4 regions of the Paenibacillus sp. FSL P4-0338 genome follow, and region 2 is predicted to be linked to each of the others. Evidence: riboswitches for the same ligand, from Rfam matches in the RefSeq annotation. Region 2 holds a riboswitch; each other region holds the start of a gene.
What was found. A riboswitch is a leader RNA that binds a small molecule or an ion and turns the genes downstream of it on or off. The one in region 2 is predicted to bind cyclic di-GMP.
Positions count from the first base shown of each region.

Region 1 (4,379 bases), on a different contig from region 2:
TTTGCTGCTGCCGGAATATTTGCCGGTAAGGATACCGCCCGCCAGAGGGAAGTATGGGATGATGCCCAGACCCTGATCCAGGCAGAGCGGAAGCAGCTCGGCTTCGGGCGTACGGTCAGCCAGCGAATAGCTGCACTGGATAGAGATGTATTTCGCCCAGTTACGGGCTTCGCTGATCCCAAGCGCCTTCATCAGCTCCCAGGCGGCATAATTGGAGGCTCCGATATACCGCACCTTGCCTGCGGAGATCAAATCATCCAGCGTGCGCAGGGTTTCCTCCAGCGGTGTGTAGGGATCGAAGGTATGGATCTGATACAGATCCACATAGTCGGTCTTCAGCCGGCGCAGGCTGCCTTCCAGCTCCTGCATCAGATGATGGCGCGAAGAGCCGCTGCCGCCGGGTCCCTCATGCTTCGGCAATCCGGCTTTGGTCGCCAGCACTGTGTTATGGCGTCTGCCTTCAAGCGCAAGGCCGATGATCCGCTCCGATTCAGAGCCGGCATAGATATTGGCGGTATCGATGAAATTAATGCCCTGATCCATAGCGGTGTGCAGAATGCGGAGCGAGGTCTCCAGATCTGCCCGTTTGCCGAATGAATTGGTTCCAAGACCCAGGGCGGATACCTGCAGGCCGCTATTGCCCAGACGGTTATATCGCATGCGCTCACTTCTCCTTATCTAGTAGTAGTCTTAGCAGGAATCACGCACAAGCAGCTTGCCGCCGGACTCCAGGCGGCTGTCCTGCGACCGGGCAAGGTTAATCACCGCATGCTCCTCTTGGAGCAGCTCAATCTCCTCGCCCAGCTTAAGCAGCAGCCTGGAGAAGCGGCTTAGGACACTGTCTGTAATGTACCCGGTGTATTGTCCCGGATGGGCGAATACCTCAAGCATCTGCCGGAGCGGGTCCGTGCCGAAGCCGAACTCTCCGTTCATACGGCTTAGGGCAGCCTGGAAATCGCGGATCAGGCTGTCGAGATGGCTGTATTTATCCTCCAGCAGCAGCATAACCACCAGGCCGTAATTCACGGATTGCTGTCGGGATTCCACATTCTTGGCCAGCTGGCGCGCTGCCTCAAGCAGTCCGTCCGTCTCTGTCCGCAGCAGGCTTGCTAAGCTGTGCAAACGATGCTGCTGTACCCCGGCATATCCGGCGTACAGGCCGCTGCCGGTAACCTGGCCGCTAACATAAATGCTGCCGGTGGCTATAATTGTAGATTGGCGTATATCGCCATAGACGTACACATTCCCCAGGGCTTCGATCCTTACAGATCCATCCAGATCACCCGGTACAATGATGTCGCCTGCGAACATAACGTCACCGCCAGGGTCCATCATCTCCCTGGTCAGCAGACAGACTGGAGGGAAGTCACAGATTCGGACGCTGCTGTTTCCTCCGCAGATACGGGGTCTGCCTGTGTGCTTGGCTACGATATTACCACAGGGAAGGAGCTTGGCATGATTACCGGCAGCAAAGTAGATATCCTGCGGCGGGGGAGGGGGCAGGACCCTTCCGTCTGTGTCGAGGCCGGGAATGCCTTCTTCCGGCGGCAGTTTGCGGGCGAAGACTTCACCTGCAAAGGTAAAGGGGGCTCCCGGGAAACGGAGATACTCCATGGTATCCGCAGGCTTCTGAGCCCGGCTTCCCTGTCTATGAAGCATCCCGTTCCCCACCAGTGTATGCTCCGGCAGCTGCAATTCCAGCCGGGCTTCCTTGCCGGGCAGCGGGGCTCTTCCTTCAGCGATGCATACGGGAAGATATGTAGGGTTCTCCAGCTCCGCGTACAGGGCGGGAATATTCAGGTTGCGCAAAATAAAACGGTTGTCCAGTGAGGCGATAATCTGATCTATGGTAAGCGTGGACAGCAGCATTGCCGGGTTGGGCTGGGCACGGACGACCGCCTCGAAGGCGGCGGGGCAGTTGACCAGGTTCCAGGCGTACTTCTCTGCACGGTATAAAGTGAAATGGACCTTGAGCTTGTCAGGCGATACGGTAATTTCATACTGCGGCTTCTCGCAGATCTCCCAGGTAATATAATCTGCCTTGGTCACCTCGGTTGGCGCTGTAACGGTCTTCCAGTTGATCTTCAGGACAACAGGGTGGATCGCAGAAATGCGGGCGGGAGTGCCTCCGGGGAGCGGGGGAGTAATGAATATCTGGTTGTCCTGCACGAGGATAATTCCATTCTTATCCCCAGTTGTCCCGTCAGAAGCCCGGCCCTCCACAGAGAATGAATCCAGGAGACCTTTACGTTCGTGCATCAGGGACTCTACGAATTCATATCGGCTTGGTTCGATATCCTGCTGCGGCATGGTTGTAACCTCACTTTTTCGTATGATCAATGGCAATTCGTACAGAGAAAGAACATCATCAAGCCCGGGAGACTTCCCGTAAACAGTTGGCTTAAGTGGTCTCTATTGGCAGCCTGGCGACCGTAAACGCAGATTCCGGCGTTCTTAGGCCCATGGCTTTGCGTCCTGCCCTTTCGGGAAGTTTGCCTTTAGAAATAGATCAATGAGATACATCCTGTAGAGGCGATGAATTGTGATCGACTGTAATCGACAAAAAGAGTCATAAATAGTTCTTGTGCGGCATTAACTTCTGCAAACAAGCTTAATTCTAGTACTTAAAGAGCTATTTTTCAACTATATTATGCCTATTTATCAAAAAACTTAAAATATGCAGCTCTATTTCGACAAAAAAACTGGTTTCCCAGCGCTTACAGCTTATGGAAGTCATGAGAACTGGAAAAAGGGGGACGGTCTTCTGCGCCCGGCAGGTGGAAAAAGCAAAAAGCAGCGGAGGGGCATATGTTCACCGCAGCGAGGAGCAGGCTTTAAGTTCTAATCTTAAATGCGTCTTATATAGCAGTTGGATTTTGTCCACTTGCTGTTGGATGAATGCCGCCTATGGGAACAGCAGATGGATAAACAACACATATTTTGCCCACTTTTAACGGATTCCAGAGAATTCGGCGGATTAGATGTACTTTATCCAACTGCTTCAATTAAAGCGTATAATTCGGCTGAATCAAGTGTCATTTTTCCAACTGCTATAACTTTACGTGCTGCTACCCAAGCCACTTTACCCGCAAGCATCCTATCCCACCGAAAAGTTATGGCAACACAAAAAAAAGGACCCTCCCAAGCTTATAGCTTGTGGAAGAGTCCTTTTTGTATGAATTGGATGGCGCGTGCAGGGTGTGTCTTGACATGCTGTGGTGCGGTGGAAAGCGCGGCGTAATCGGCGCGTTCGATCTCTTCAAGAATCCGGTTCAGGTGGGAGAACACCGCACCGAGATCACGGAAGGCTGCGAGCGGGCACTGATCCTGCAGCTGCGAGAACCAGGCGAGCTGCACGTCGCGGGCTCTTCTCAGACTCTCCTGGAGTGAACGTCCGCTGCATTCGGCATCTGATAGCGTCCGTGTGCCATACAGGGCGATGCAGTCTGCCGTTGCGGTTACAACCTCCAGCATCCAATCAGCGGCGGCATAATGGGCCGGCAGCAGAGCGATTTCTTCGCTTATGGCTTTGACATAGGAGTGAACCTTGATGAGATGGGTGGTCGACTGTGTCAGCTTGCCAATGTCCTTACGGCACTGGTAATGAGACAGTGTGTAATGCATCTCCTTCTGCAGCCGGTCGCTCTTCTTCAGAAGCTCGCCGGAGCGCTCAAGAGCAGCCTTGGCTTGCGCTGCATCCCGGCCGCTTGCAGCGAATCCGGTTAAGGCATCGGATAAGGTCAGGCTGCCTTTCAGTGCCAGGTCCTTGACCTTGACGAAGCTCTTGGGCGGCACGATAATCATATTAATGATGAGGGCAATCAGCACGCCGATCAGCGTCTCGGCGACTCTCCAGACGATATATTGGTCATGATAGAAGGTGAGTGCAAGCACCGAGGTGACACCGATCTGAGAGACGGCCTGGATATTGATCCGGCAGGCTGTAGCCACCCCAATGCCAATCAGCAGCATCAGCAGAATCGACAGCGCGCCCACATCGAAGAACTTGCCTACGATCAGGCTGACGATGCCGCCAAGGACCACGCCGGTCATGCGGTAGACGCCTTTTTCAAGGGAGGCCTTGACGCTGCTCTGGGTAATCAGAATCGCCGCCAGCGGTGCGAAGTACAGGTAATGGTCCCCGTAGATAATGTGCACGGCCAGCCACGAGAGCGAAGCGGCGAGCGTAATCCGTATCATATATAAGGATAATCCGAACTTTTCAAGGCGCTCTTGTAAGCCCTCGTTCATGTTTGTCATCTTCTTTCATGTAAATAGGAAAAATTTTATGGTTTTCATCCGTTTTCATTATAGCACCTCAAAACAGGCCGGAGGCGGGCAAGATTTTACGAACTTGTTAAGTTTTTGTGCGTGATTTC
Region 1 is NZ_JBBOCG010000001.1:4,900,698-4,905,076, reverse strand. Features, by position in the region: gene MKZ07_RS21530 (aldo/keto reductase) at 1-660, opposite strand, end outside; gene MKZ07_RS21525 (flagellar assembly protein A) at 691-2,310, opposite strand; cyclic di-GMP riboswitch class I at 2,415-2,507, opposite strand; gene MKZ07_RS21520 (FUSC family protein) at 3,148-4,251, opposite strand.
Region 1: linked by a shared signal. The riboswitch ahead of MKZ07_RS21525 (flagellar assembly protein A) and the one ahead of MKZ07_RS28630 (PA14 domain-containing protein) in region 2 are both predicted to bind cyclic di-GMP.

Region 2 (4,379 bases):
GCCCAATACCGATGATGTCCGCGAGGCCCCGGCCCGTGAGATTGTTGAGGCGCTGGTGGCCGAAGGCGCCATCGTCAAGCTGTACGATCCGATTGCGGCCGATAACTTCCGTAAGGAATACGATCACCCGCAGCTCCGCTGGTGCGGACTGGCGGAAGAGGCTGCCGAGGGCAGCGATGCCGTCTGCCTGCTGACCGACTGGAGCCAGTTCAAGGAGATCAACCTGCACCAGCTCGCCGGAACCATGCGCCGCCAGGTGCTGATCGACGGCCGCAACGTCTATAGCAAAGAGCAAATCGAAGGCACCGGCCTCGAGTACATCTCCGTCGGCCGCCCGCAGATGGGCGGGCTTAGCGGATTCTCCGCTAGCGTGGCTGGCGCGGTGTAGACCTGCGGTCAAGGGCAGCGATCCACGGCGAGTCAGCCTTTTCTGGAGGAGCTGCGCCGGATCGGCTGCGCGGCGAAATGAAGGGGATAAATCCTCTTGAATGCGCTGAAAGTGGGCTGCGCGGTGAAATAAGAGGGATAAATCCCCTTGGATGTGCCGAAAGTGGGCTGCACGGTGAAATGAAGAGCACAAGTGCCCCTGAATCCCGGGAAGGTTGGCTAAATGAGTAAATGAAGAGCACAAGTGCTCCTGAATCCCGGGAAGGTTGGCTAAATGAGCAAATGAGGAGCACAAGTGCACCTGAATCCCGGGAAAGTTGGCTAAATGAGCAAATGAGGAGCACAAGTGCCCCTGAATCCCGGGAAAGTTGGCTAAATGAGTAAATGAGGAGCACAAGTGCACCTGAATCCCGGGAAAGTTGGCTAAATGAGCAAATGAAGAGCACAAATGCCCCTGAATCCCGGGAAAGTTAGCTAAACGATCAAATGAGGAGCACAAGTGCCCCTGAATCCTGGGAAAGTTGGCTAAACGAGCAAATGAGGAGCACAAGTGCCCTTGATTTCTCGGATTCGAGCCAAATGGAGCAACTGAGCAGCATTTGTGTCACGTACTTAAACTAACCAGCTTCTGCCGCCGCAAATTTGTGCGGCAAGCCCTTGGAACAAGAGTCTTGAATCCCGGTCTTGAATTCCATTGTCTTGGAATTCTTGCTTTCTCTAGCCGCTAGGTCAGCGGCGACGCCTTGGAACAAGCGGCAGCCCGGCCCCCCTTGCCGCTACAACAAGCGGCAATACCCGGATCTTTAACCGGGAGCTTCGCCTGCGGGCGAAGCGGATATGAAATCACAAGCCTGTTATGAAATGGAGCGGAGAGGAATTTTGGAGCTGTAGGAGCGGTAGCGTCCGCCTTTGTCTCCGGATATTATCTGCTGCAAGCAATATAATCAACAACATCTGGAGACAACAGCGGCCGTAAGCCCAAAATTCCTTGCAGCGACCCTCATAACAGGCGGGATTTTAACACACAGCCGCAATAAGAAATACCCAATAACAATACGATATGGAGGGTTCACTATGAAACTAGTACTTCTATCAGGCGGCTCCGGCAAGCGGCTCTGGCCGTTGTCCAATGATTCACGCTCCAAGCAATTTCTGAAGGTACTGGCAAGTCCGGCAGGTGAACCGGAATCAATGGTACAACGGGTATGGAGACAGCTGGAGGAGAACGGCATGGCCGGGTCCTCTTATCTGGCGACCGGACGCAGCCAGGTGGAGATGATCCAGAGCCAGCTCGGCAGCGAGGTGCCGATCATCGTGGAGCCGGAGCGGCGGGATACGTTCCCGGCCATTGCGCTGACGGCGGCCTACCTCTATTCCATCGCAGGGGTTTCCCCAAGCGAGACCGTGGCGATTCTGCCGGTGGACCCATACGTGGAATCCTCCTTTTTCGAAACGGTACTGCAACTGGAGAACACCATGCTGGTGAGCGGGGCGAACCTGGCGCTGATGGGCGTAGTTCCCGAGCATGCTTCGGAGAAATACGGCTACATTATTCCAACGGGTGCAGATGCGGGAGCGAATGGTTATCTGCAGGTCAGCCACTTCCAGGAGAAGCCGGACCGTGTGCAGGCCGAGGAGCTGATTAGCCAGGGGGCTCTCTGGAACTGCGGGGTGTTCGCTTTCCGTCTGGGTTACCTGCTGGATATCCTGCAGCGCAAAGGGCTGCCGCTTAATTATGAGGAACTGCAGAAGCAGTATAAGCTGCTGTCTTCCATCAGCTTCGATTACGAAGTGGTAGAGAAAGAAGAGAACATCGTCGTACAGCCGTATGCCGGATTCTGGAAGGACCTGGGTACCTGGAACACCTTGACCGAGGAAATGACCAGCAACCATGTCGGCAAAGGCTTTGTGACCGCTGACTCCGAGGGGACCTGCCTCATTAACGAGCTGGATATTCCGATTACCGTGATCGGGGCGAAGGATCTGATTATCGCTGCCAGCCCGGACGGCATTCTGGTGACGCACAAGACTGAGAGTCCGCGGATCAAGGAAGTGCTGAAGTCTTTTGAACAAAGACCGATGTACGAGGAGCGCCGCTGGGGCCACTACAAGGTGATAGATTATGTAAAGTATGACGAAGGCAACGAGGTGCTGACCAAGCGGATTTTCATCAATGAGGGCAAAAATATCAGCTATCAGCTGCATCACAAACGCAGTGAAATCTGGACCTTCGTCAGCGGGGAAGCCAGCATTGTCATCAATGAGAAGATGCATACGGTGAAGGCAGGAGATGTGGTGCGGATACCGGAAGGGACCAAGCATGCCATTCTTGCTCTTACCGATGTGGAGTTCATTGAGGTGCAGACGGGGTCGGAGCTGGTAGAGGAAGATAACATCCGTATTACTCTGGACTGGGAGGATATAGCGCTACATCAGTTCATTTCGTAGGTCTAACTTATCTATTTAACCATTTGTTACAGAATCAAAACAGGTACTCGGAACTATTTATTCGGAGAAATTCGCGTTTGCTCTACAAAAAAATTGCATAAAGACGATAATTTACGGTAAGAGGGATTGATCCTTCCAAAACGACAAAGGCAAACCTGATCGAAAGACAGGGACGCAAAGCTATAGGGCCTTCGCAAGAGTGGCAGCCTGGCTACCGAAAGGAAGAGAATATTGTGAAAACTTACCGTAAGTCTCGTTTGCTCTGCGCTGTGCTGTCGCTGGCCGTGGTATTGTCTGCTGTACCTGTGGGACTGGGAATCGCCCCTTCCACCGTCAAGGCTGCCTCCTCTGAAGGAGCGCCGGTGAACCCTAACGCCTCAGCGGAGGCGGTCAAGCTGCTGAACAATCTGTATGATATCTCGGGAAATGGAATCATTACAGGCCAGCATGACTATTTCGAGAGTCCGGATGAGCTGAGCAACAAGCTGAAGGGAACAAGCGGACAATACGCAGCACTGCATGGTTATGAGCTGGGAGCAATCGGTGGGCAGAGTGAGAGCGGAGTAGCTGCACAACGCAAAAATATCGTCTGGAGTGCGACGAACTGGTCCAGAGCGGGCGGCATTGTCGCCATGACCTTCCACCAGAATCTGCCAGGCACCAAGTACGAATGGTCCAATGTGCAGAAGCCGATCACCCAGGCGCAATTTAACAAATACGTAACCCCCGGAACGCCAGAGTATAATGCACTGATCACCGATCTGGATAAAGTAGCGGTCTCTCTGAAAAGCCTGCGGGATGCTAAGGTTCCGATCCTCTGGAGACCTTACCACGAAATGAACGGCGGCTGGTTCTGGTGGGGGAAGAAAGATAATTTTACAGCCCTGTGGAATATTATGTATGACCGGTTCGTGAACGTTCATCAGTTAAATAATCTGCTCTGGGTATGGAACCCGAATGCGCCTAATGCAAGCTCCGATCCCTATCCACGGACTTATCCGGGTGCGGACAGAGTGGATGTGCTGGCAGCAGATATATATAATAACGACTACTCCAATAAATATCATGATGATCTGACCAGCCTGGCTGGCGGCAAACCGATCGGCATCGGCGAGAACGGTGAAATGCCAAATATATCGAAGCTAAAGCTGAACCAGCAGAATTACGTGTTCATGATGAACTGGGGCAAGATGCTCTATGAGAATAACAGCACGGCGACAATCAAGAATTTCATGAATGACAGTTACACACTAACCCGTGACCAATATAAGGCCTGGTCTGCTCCGGCGGCGGCTCCTAAGCCAATCGCAACGCCAACGGCAACGCCGACGCCTACAGTATCACCGACACCAACAGCAACACCGACACAAACCGCAACACCGACGCCAACGCCGACGGCAACACCAACCGTTGCGCCGACTCAGAAGCCGGTCCCAACCTTCGGCGACCCGGAGAGTAAGCCTGGCCAGAATGGCCTGCTTGGAGAATACTTCAAGAACATGACGCTCTCGGGGACACCGGTTATGGTGCGTAACGATGATGTC
Region 2 is NZ_JBBOCG010000002.1:1,070,589-1,074,967, forward strand. Features, by position in the region: gene MKZ07_RS28620 (UDP-glucose dehydrogenase family protein) at 1-388, shown strand, start outside; gene MKZ07_RS28625 (sugar phosphate nucleotidyltransferase) at 1,462-2,835, shown strand; cyclic di-GMP riboswitch class I at 2,974-3,054, shown strand; gene MKZ07_RS28630 (PA14 domain-containing protein) at 3,069-4,379, shown strand, end outside.

Region 3 (4,379 bases), 430 kb from region 2:
GTGTTAACTTCGGCACCAAGGGTATCGAAACCCCTAACACCTAGCACTCATCGTTTACGGCGTGGACTACCAGGGTATCTAATCCTGTTTGCTCCCCACGCTTTCGCGCCTCAGCGTCAGTTACAGCCCAGAAAGTCGCCTTCGCCACTGGTGTTCCTCCACATATCTACGCATTTCACCGCTACACGTGGAATTCCACTTTCCTCTTCTGTACTCAAGTCACCCAGTTTCCAGTGCGACCTCAGGTTGAGCCCAAGGTTTAAACACCAGACTTAAATAACCGCCTGCGCGCGCTTTACGCCCAATAATTCCGGACAACGCTTGCCCCCTACGTATTACCGCGGCTGCTGGCACGTAGTTAGCCGGGGCTTTCTTCTCAGGTACCGTCACTCCGGCAGCAGTTACTCTACCGGACGTTCTTCCCTGGCAACAGAGCTTTACGATCCGAAAACCTTCATCACTCACGCGGCGTTGCTCCGTCAGGCTTGCGCCCATTGCGGAAGATTCCCTACTGCTGCCTCCCGTAGGAGTCTGGGCCGTGTCTCAGTCCCAGTGTGGCCGTTCACCCTCTCAGGTCGGCTACGCATCGTCGCCTTGGTGGGCCATTACCCCACCAACTAGCTAATGCGCCGCAGGCCCATCCCCAAGCAGCAGATTGCTCCGCCTTTCATTCTCTCCTCAGGAGAAAAAAGAAATTATCCGGTATTAGCTACCGTTTCCGGTAGTTATCCCAGGCTTGAGGGCAGGTTGCCTACGTGTTACTCACCCGTCCGCCGCTAAGTCTGAAAGGAAGCAAGCTTCCTTTCAGACTCCGCTCGACTTGCATGTATTAGGCACGCCGCCAGCGTTCGTCCTGAGCCAGGATCAAACTCTCCAAATTGGTATTTAGAAAGAGCGATTGCTCATTTTGAAACATCTGACGAGAATTTACATTCTCTAATTTGGATCTCACCGAAGTGATCTCCGATACTCACTCGTTGTTCAGTTTTCAAAGATCAAGCTCGTTATCAGCGCCGCTTACCGCGTCACCAGCAACTCTTATAATATATCACGTTCATCCGAGCAATGCAAGCTTTATTTTTGAAATTACTTATTTAAGTAATTCTCATTTCCTTTGCCGCTCCAACAACGCTTACTTATAATAACCTATCCTTCTATTAAAAAGCAACCTTTATATAAATAAAAATAACCCGCTTAATGATTAAGCGGGTTATTCTCAGGTAATGCTATAGTTCACAGCTATTCTTAGTAGAATTTCGCTGCAGTGTATTTGCTTGCTGCTTTGACCAGTTCTGTTGATACTGTGTTCTTGCCCAGACCTGCATCTACTGTAGTATCAATCGTTACCCATTTGCCATTTAGGAACACTTCGTTCCAGGCATGGTATGAAGTTACATAGCTTGTATTTCCCATAACCAATTTGGTTGGAATACCTTCACTGCGGAGCATAGTAGCGAACAAGGATGCGTAATCGTAGCAGATCCCTTTGTTGGTAGCCAGCGTGTTATCGTTGTTCGGAATATAATCTGTGCTTACGCTGTTAGCCAGAGAGTAGTCATATTTCACGTTAGCTACGATGTAATTGTAGATAGCCTTAACTTTGTCTGCATCTGTGGTCAGACCCTTTGTAAGCTGGGCTGCCTTTTGAACGGATTTATCGGAAGAACTCCACTTAACATTCTGTACAGAGCTCAAATATACGGCATTCACATTGCTCATTGAAAGAGAGACAGTCTCGGAAGATAGCACTTTGTATTTGTTGCCCGTAGTATTCTCAAGAACGGATACCTTGTAAGAGCCGTTTCCTTGTTGCAGCGGGAACGTCTCGTTCGGCTTGGAGGTGTATAAGTTGTAAGTATAGCTGTTATTGTCCTTGGTAATCATGAGCTTCATCTTCTTGTCCTTAGGAACATCGTACGAAACCCCGATAACCCCTTGATCAAGTTGTCCAACATTTAACCAGCTTGAATCTGCATTAGCAGCTTGAGCAGTGCCTGTCTGCACGGAAGTGACGATTACAAAAAGTGTAATTAGCATTAAATAAAACTTTTTCATGGATAAAACCCCTTTCGGTAGCTGGCTGCCATCCATGACGGGAAGGCCCTTTAGCTTTGCGTCCCTACCTTTCGATAGGTTTGCCGTTATCGTATAAGCTTTATCTGTCCAATCTACTACCACATAATGACAGATTCTGAATTAAAACAAACAAAAAAAGCCTCTTCATTCGGTAGCTGGCTGCCATCCATGACGGGAAGGCCCTCTAGCTTTGCGTCCCTACCTTTCGATAGGTTTGCCGTTATCGTGCATTAGCTTTTGATAGTTCTATTTTACCATACACATCTCTATTAGCAAGACCCAAATTGCTAGATTCCACCACAAATATACTAAAATTTTATGTTTTTTCGACCTTTATCGCCTTGTTCTGATAGATTCAGGTGAGCTTCGCATGAATGATGAGTCTGTGGGTCGGGTTGACAAGCGGATCACAGGTAATGAGGGTCAGAATCTTATCATTATCATTTCCCTTCAGTACCGAAATATCGGTAGGCTCTACAATAGATACATCATATACAACATACTTGTATTCCTGGCCGCTTGTAATAACAGTAATGGTGTCCCCATTACCGACCTCATCTAGTCTGTTGAACAGCCGCCCTGCCGTTCTTGAGCGGTGTGCCGCAATTGCTGCATTGCCTACCGCGCCAATCGGAGCTGTCTCCTTCATATGCGCCGCAGCATGCTTCATATTGGTCTTGGTGGCGCCCTCCAGAACAGGCAGCTTCAGATCGATTTTGTCGATTTCAATAATGGCAGTGATCTTCCCTCCAACTTCAATCTCGGGCGCTGCAGTGGGCACCGGCTCTTCCGCACCAGACTCTTCCGCGAGCAGCTGGGTGACTTCCGCATAAGGCTTGCTCAGATCCTGGCTGGCAGGAGCCGTAGCCGAAGGAACGATTTCACTATAAGCCTGTTCGGCCTCTTCCAGCAGCTTCTGCTGTTGACGGTCCTCGTACCATTCGCTTCCTTTGGGGTAGAGCATAATCAGGACCCCGGCAAGTATAATCAAATAGGATAACTTCCGCATGACAATCGCCTCCGCAATATAGAATAACTGCAGCCCCGCAGGATACGGGGAATATATACTGTCTCTTTAGAATACCCATTTCCGGCTTCCAAAGAAATTAATGATCACTGTTATGAAGGTAACCAGCACCTTGGCCAGTAGCACCTGTATCCCCAGCCGGTCAGTCAGAAGATGAATCAGCAGCACCGAAATGCCCAGTACCAGCAGATTCAGCACAATAAATCTCACCAGCTGCATCCGGTCAAAGCCGCCATTCCCGCCTCTGTCCCTTCCCTTAAAGGTCACCTTCTTATTCCAGAAAAAGCTGTTGGCCGTCCCGGCGCTGTAGGAAATAATCTGTGCGGGGGTGTTAAGCATCCCCAGGGAATGCAGCAGGGTAAATACCGCAAAATCTATGAATGTATTAAGCAGGCCCACCGCATTAAATTTCAGAAACTGGATCATGCCTGCGCGCCAAGCCTTATCTTGCATAATCGCTTTCCTTCCGGGTGTCTTCAGCCTCTGTCTCCGGGTAGCCTCTGGTCTCGCTTACGATATAGAGTGGTCTATCCTTCGATTCGTCATAGATCCGTCCGATGTATTCCCCAATGACGCCCAGCAGCATCAGCACAATGCCGTTAAACAGCAGGTTAACTCCCACAATGGATGCCCAGCCCGGCACGGTCCAGGAGGTGAAAACCTTCTGGAATAAAACCAGGAACAGGTAAATGAAGCTGGAGAAGGACAGGAAGAAGCCGACATAGGAGGCGATTTTGAGCGGCTTATGCGAGAAGGAGGTGATTCCGTCGAGCGCAAAGCGGATCATTTTTTTGAGCGGATATTTTGTCTCCCCGGCGAAGCGTTCCTCCCGCACATATTCCACCATGGTCTGCCGGAAGCCAACCCAGCTCACCAGCCCCCGCACATAACGGTTCTTCTCCTTCAGGCCGCGCAGCACATCGCAGACCTTACGGTCGATCAGCCGGAAGTCCCCGGTATCTGTGGGAATCTCCACACTGGTCATGCTGCTGAGCAGACGGTAAAAGATTTTGGCTGTCACCTTCTTGAAGAAGGTCTCTCCGTGGCGCTTCAGCCGCTTGGCATAGACTACCTCATAGCCTTCCTTCCACTTGGCGATCATCTGCAGGATGACCTCCGGCGGGTCCTGGAGATCTGCGTCAATCACCACAACAGCCTGACCTTCAGCATAATCCATGCCCGCTGTAATCGCCACCTGGTGGCCGAAGTTACGGGAGAAGTCAATCAGCTTGACATGCTCATCCGCATTACTGATTCCGCGTATAATCTCAGCCGT
Region 3 is NZ_JBBOCG010000002.1:641,413-645,791, reverse strand. Features, by position in the region: rRNA gene MKZ07_RS26840 (16S ribosomal RNA) at 1-880, opposite strand, end outside; gene MKZ07_RS26835 (transglutaminase-like domain-containing protein) at 1,246-2,055, opposite strand; cyclic di-GMP riboswitch class I at 2,069-2,150, opposite strand; cyclic di-GMP riboswitch class I at 2,224-2,305, opposite strand; gene MKZ07_RS26830 (class D sortase) at 2,432-3,085, opposite strand; gene MKZ07_RS26825 (GtrA family protein) at 3,152-3,556, opposite strand; gene MKZ07_RS26820 (glycosyltransferase family 2 protein) at 3,546-4,379, opposite strand, start outside.
Region 3: linked by a shared signal. The riboswitch ahead of MKZ07_RS26835 (transglutaminase-like domain-containing protein) and the one ahead of MKZ07_RS28630 (PA14 domain-containing protein) in region 2 are both predicted to bind cyclic di-GMP.

Region 4 (4,379 bases), 730 kb from region 2:
CAGGCTTCCGGGTCATCGGCATTGACATGCACGACCGGAATCTCATACCCTTTGGCCAAGTCGCTGGCATAATGGGTGGAGCGGGAATCCTCGCTCTCTGTGGTGAATCCGATCCGGTTATTGACGATAATATGCACGGTGCCGCCATTCTGATAACCCTGCAATTTGCCGATATTAAGCGTCTCAGCGACAATGCCCTCTCCAGGGAAGGCGGCATCGCCGTGCATCAGCACAGCCATGGCCTTGCTTGTGTTCAGCTTAGGCAGTCCCGGATCGTTGCGCTCTTCCTGTGCGGCGCGTGTGAAGCCCTCGACGACAGGGTTAACGAATTCAAGATGGCTCGGGTTATTGGCCAGTGTGATCCGGGTGCGCACGGTCTCGCCTTCGCGGACGGCACGGTCAGCCCCGAGATGATACTTCACATCACCGCTCCAGCCGTAGGTCACGCCCATGGAGCCTTCCGAAGGGAACAGTTCCTTGTTCGGCGAATGATGGAATTCCGAGAAAATAATATCATAAGGCTTGCCCAGAATATGAGCCAGCACATTAAGTCTTCCGCGGTGGGCCATGCCCATCAGGATATGCTCTGCGCCGTCATGCGCGGCGGCCCGCACAATCTCATCCAGCATCGGCACGAGGGCATCATTGCCCTCCAGGCTGAACCGCTTTTGGCCGACGAAGGTCTTGTGCAGGAAGGTCTCGAAATGCTCCACCTGAACCAGCCGCTTCAGCAGCTCTTTGCGCTCTGTATTATTCAGCGGGGCAGGGGAGGTCATCGATTCCGCCTGGCTGTTGAGCCAGCGCAGCTCGCGTTCATCATGCACATGCCCGAATTCATAGGCAATGGTCTGGGTATAGGCCTGACGCATTCTGTGGACGGCATCCATCGCGGTATGCACATCTGCAGGGGCATTATCCCAGATCAGCGAAGCGGGCAGAGCATTAAGATCCTCGCGGGTAAGCTCGTAGGTCTCCAGCTCCAGCCATTTGGCCATCGGGTTCTTGCTGCGCTCCAGCGGGTCAATGTCTGCGGCCATATGGCCATATATTCGAATATTGGCGATCAGCTTCGAGGCCTTGACAGCCTTCTTGAGCCACTCGGCATCTGCTGATACGGCAGGCCTTGGAGCCCTCTCGGCATCGGGTGCCAGTGGAGGGGGGCCGGATACGGTGAAGAGATCGCGGTAATGTTGTTCAACAGAAGAGGGGTCCTTGACAAATTGCTCATATCTTTCTTGGATGTAGCCCAGATTGGGGCCGTAGTATTTGCTCCATACTGTGTCGTTATAGGGCTCTTTGACTGCCATGAATAGGTCCTCCTAACGGATAAACTCCACGCGAGGCATCCAGTGTGCCACTTGGCGGAGCTGCAAATGTTTGCGGTTTCATTCTCATCCTATTGTGCTACTTTCCGGCGGGGTAATCAATTCATACTTTCGGTCAATCCGTTCGCAATTCGGCATGATTCATTACAGTATTCATACGGAACTATCATAAATAGAAATAAATCCATATCACTGTCCGTTATCTATACAGATGGGTAATTGTCTCTATACGATGTTGCGTGGTGCGGTAAAGCGGAGTAGTTAGAGTTCCCTTTAGCATAATTAAACTATTACTTAGGGTTTGAACTTGGAACTGGAAATATTTATACAAGCCGCTGGCAATTTCAGCTAAGTTTCCTCACATTTTATCATAAAAAAATTCCAGAAAACGACACACTAATCGCGTATGATCTTGTATAATGTTATTGCGGAGAACGGTTTCATCGATTCTTGCCAGATCCTTTCATGATGGAAAGGGTCCAGTAAAAGGTAAACCTGCCGAAAGACAGGGGCACAAAGTCTCGGATCTAACGTAGAGATACTACAAAGTAGCAATACTACTATGATGGCCGGACTGCCTGGGGACGCGAAAATTCTAGGAGGAGATTTCTTGGATATGTCCAACCAGGGGAATGACGAGCTGCAGGCAGTAGATCTGGATTTAGAATGGGTGCACTTGCTGATGTCTGCCAAGCAGGCGGGGATCGCGGCGGAGGATATCCGCCGGTTTCTAAGTGAAAAGGCACTCCAGGCGATGTAAGGGCGGTCATCATTGTTAGGATACATACAGAAAAGGCACAGCGTCCGGTACGCTGTGCCTTTTCTGTATGCCGCTTGAAAGAATGCCCTCGCCGAAGGCGGCCTCCCTGCCGTGCGGAGTCTTCCTTGAGGCATACGATGCTACGTCTAGTTGTCCTTTTGTTCCATGCGCCATTTCTGGTAATCGAGGAATTCCTTGAATTCGCGTTTGCTTATACCGGAGGCCATAGCCTCCTGAACCAGCCGGAACCATTCCCCGTCCAGTGCCTGTTCTTCCGTCTCTGCCAGTCCGCCATACAGCAGTACATGAATGGATACCTGAAGCGCGTCTGCGATTTTTTCGATGAATTGAATGGAGGGGTTGGATTGAATATTCCGTTCCACATTACTGAGGTATGATTTCGCCACATCAGCCTTATCCGCAAGCTCGGATAGCGAATAGCCCTTCTCCAGCCGGAGTTTGTGGATGCGGCTTCCCATAGTATCTGACACGATTACAACGCCCTCCGTACTTTTTTGGTAAAAGATAAGAAGTGATATGCTTCGCGCTATACCGTAGCCCTATCTTTCTCGCAGAAACGGTGCCGCTCTTTAAAAAGAAGACAAAGCCGTTTCCACTTGTCAGTATAACAAAAATCTGCAAATCGGACAAAAATCCTTGAACCCGGAAGCGGGGAAAAGGAAACGGCATACCCGGCCCGGATGGGGGAGGATATGCCGTTCTTGATCGATAAATGCAGCTTTGGCCTACTTGGCTTCTCCCACTCCTTGAAGTGCATCGAAGGTCCAGTTCAATGCTAAGCCGTCACCCTGGAAAATATTCTGATCGAGCGTATTGTCCACGAACTCGAAGGCGATCTTGAAGGTCTTGGACCCGGCTGCGGCAATCCCTCCCGGCAGTATACCTGCTGCTACGAGATCGTAGCTGGGGGTGTTTTTCAGATCCTTCAGGGAGATCTCGGACAGCACATGACCGCTTAATGAACCGCCGGTGTATGAATTATCGAGGAGCTTGACCTTGAAGTGGTCTCCGAGATCCTGGCCTGCGTTATCGCCCTTGGCATCGGTCACGGTGTAAGTGGTGGCAAGCTTGAGGAATTTGATATCCAGTGTGCCGTCATTGGACAAGGTGAAGGTGCGGACGGTATAGTCTCCCGGCTTCAGATTCGTCAACGCTACCGGAGTATTGAAGGAAGAGCCAAGCTTCAGCGTACCTGCGGCGAAGGTTGCCGTGCTGGTGGCTGTGGAGCTGAAGTAAGCGAACGTGCCCCCGCCGATTAAAGACAAACCCAGTGCTGCTGATGCTACGCCAAGACCCAATGTTTTTTTGATACCCATGATTAATTTCCTCCTCGAATGGTTTGTTTTGTTGGTAAATTATTTGAGACTGCCTTTTTCCTGGTTGGCTTCAAAATTCAGCGTCAGCGCAAGCGTATCGCCCTGATAATAGTTCTGCGGCTGGAGAGTCTCCTTGAAGGCGAATTGAATGAGCAGATTATCGGAGGTTCCGGCTTTAATGCCGGACTTCTCTCCGCCCAGGATCGCTCCGAGAATTCCCCGGGCCACCAGATCGGGACTCTGCTTCTCCAAATCGGCCAGCGAGATGACCAGAAGCGGCGCTTCTTGCTTATCCTTGTTCGCGAGGAAGGTCACAATAATATCATCCTTGAAATTATGGGAGCCGTTGTCTCCCAGAGCGTCTGTAATGACCGATGAGGTGCGCAGCACTACTTTCGGAATGTTAAGCGTCCCGTCATTTATAAGCTTGAAATCTCTTAAGATGCTGTCTCCCGGCTTGAGGTTGCTGAGATTAACAATGACAGAGGGATCAGACTTCAGTGATAAAGTTCCGTTGTTAAAAGAAGATGAGGTAGTAGAGGTGCTGCTGAAGTAAGCGAAGGTGCCTCCGCCGACCAGGGTCAAGCCTAATGCTGCCGATACAACGCCGAGACCTAATGTTTTTTTGACGTTCATTTGTTCATCCCTCTCTCTTATGAGTCTGGTTTGTGCATAGCCGGGGCTTCCGGCAAGCTGTATTGTGGCTCCGCGTTTCGTAAACGGGAGAGGACAATTGATCATTATACGAGGTCAGTCACAGTATCCGGCCCGCCGCCGTTGTTTGCGGAAGACGAGACGTTCTTCTTTTCAAGTGCCGCAACGGCCTTCCAGGAAGAATACAGCGCGTAGAGGAGCAGAAGCAGTCCGGGAATAATCATCAGCACTACGCTTCCGGCTTTGGAGACTGCGAAGCTCATGGCATAGCCCACATAGGGGACGGTCACGCCGGTGTACTCA
Region 4 is NZ_JBBOCG010000002.1:343,699-348,077, forward strand. Features, by position in the region: gene MKZ07_RS25570 (2-oxoglutarate dehydrogenase E1 component) at 1-1,307, opposite strand, end outside; cyclic di-GMP riboswitch class I at 1,804-1,907, shown strand; gene MKZ07_RS25575 (anti-repressor SinI family protein) at 1,942-2,085, shown strand; gene MKZ07_RS25580 (helix-turn-helix domain-containing protein) at 2,232-2,564, opposite strand; gene MKZ07_RS25585 (TasA family protein) at 2,832-3,422, opposite strand; gene MKZ07_RS25590 (TasA family protein) at 3,462-4,058, opposite strand; gene sipW (signal peptidase I SipW) at 4,163-4,379, opposite strand, start outside.
Region 4: linked by a shared signal. The riboswitch ahead of MKZ07_RS25575 (anti-repressor SinI family protein) and the one ahead of MKZ07_RS28630 (PA14 domain-containing protein) in region 2 are both predicted to bind cyclic di-GMP.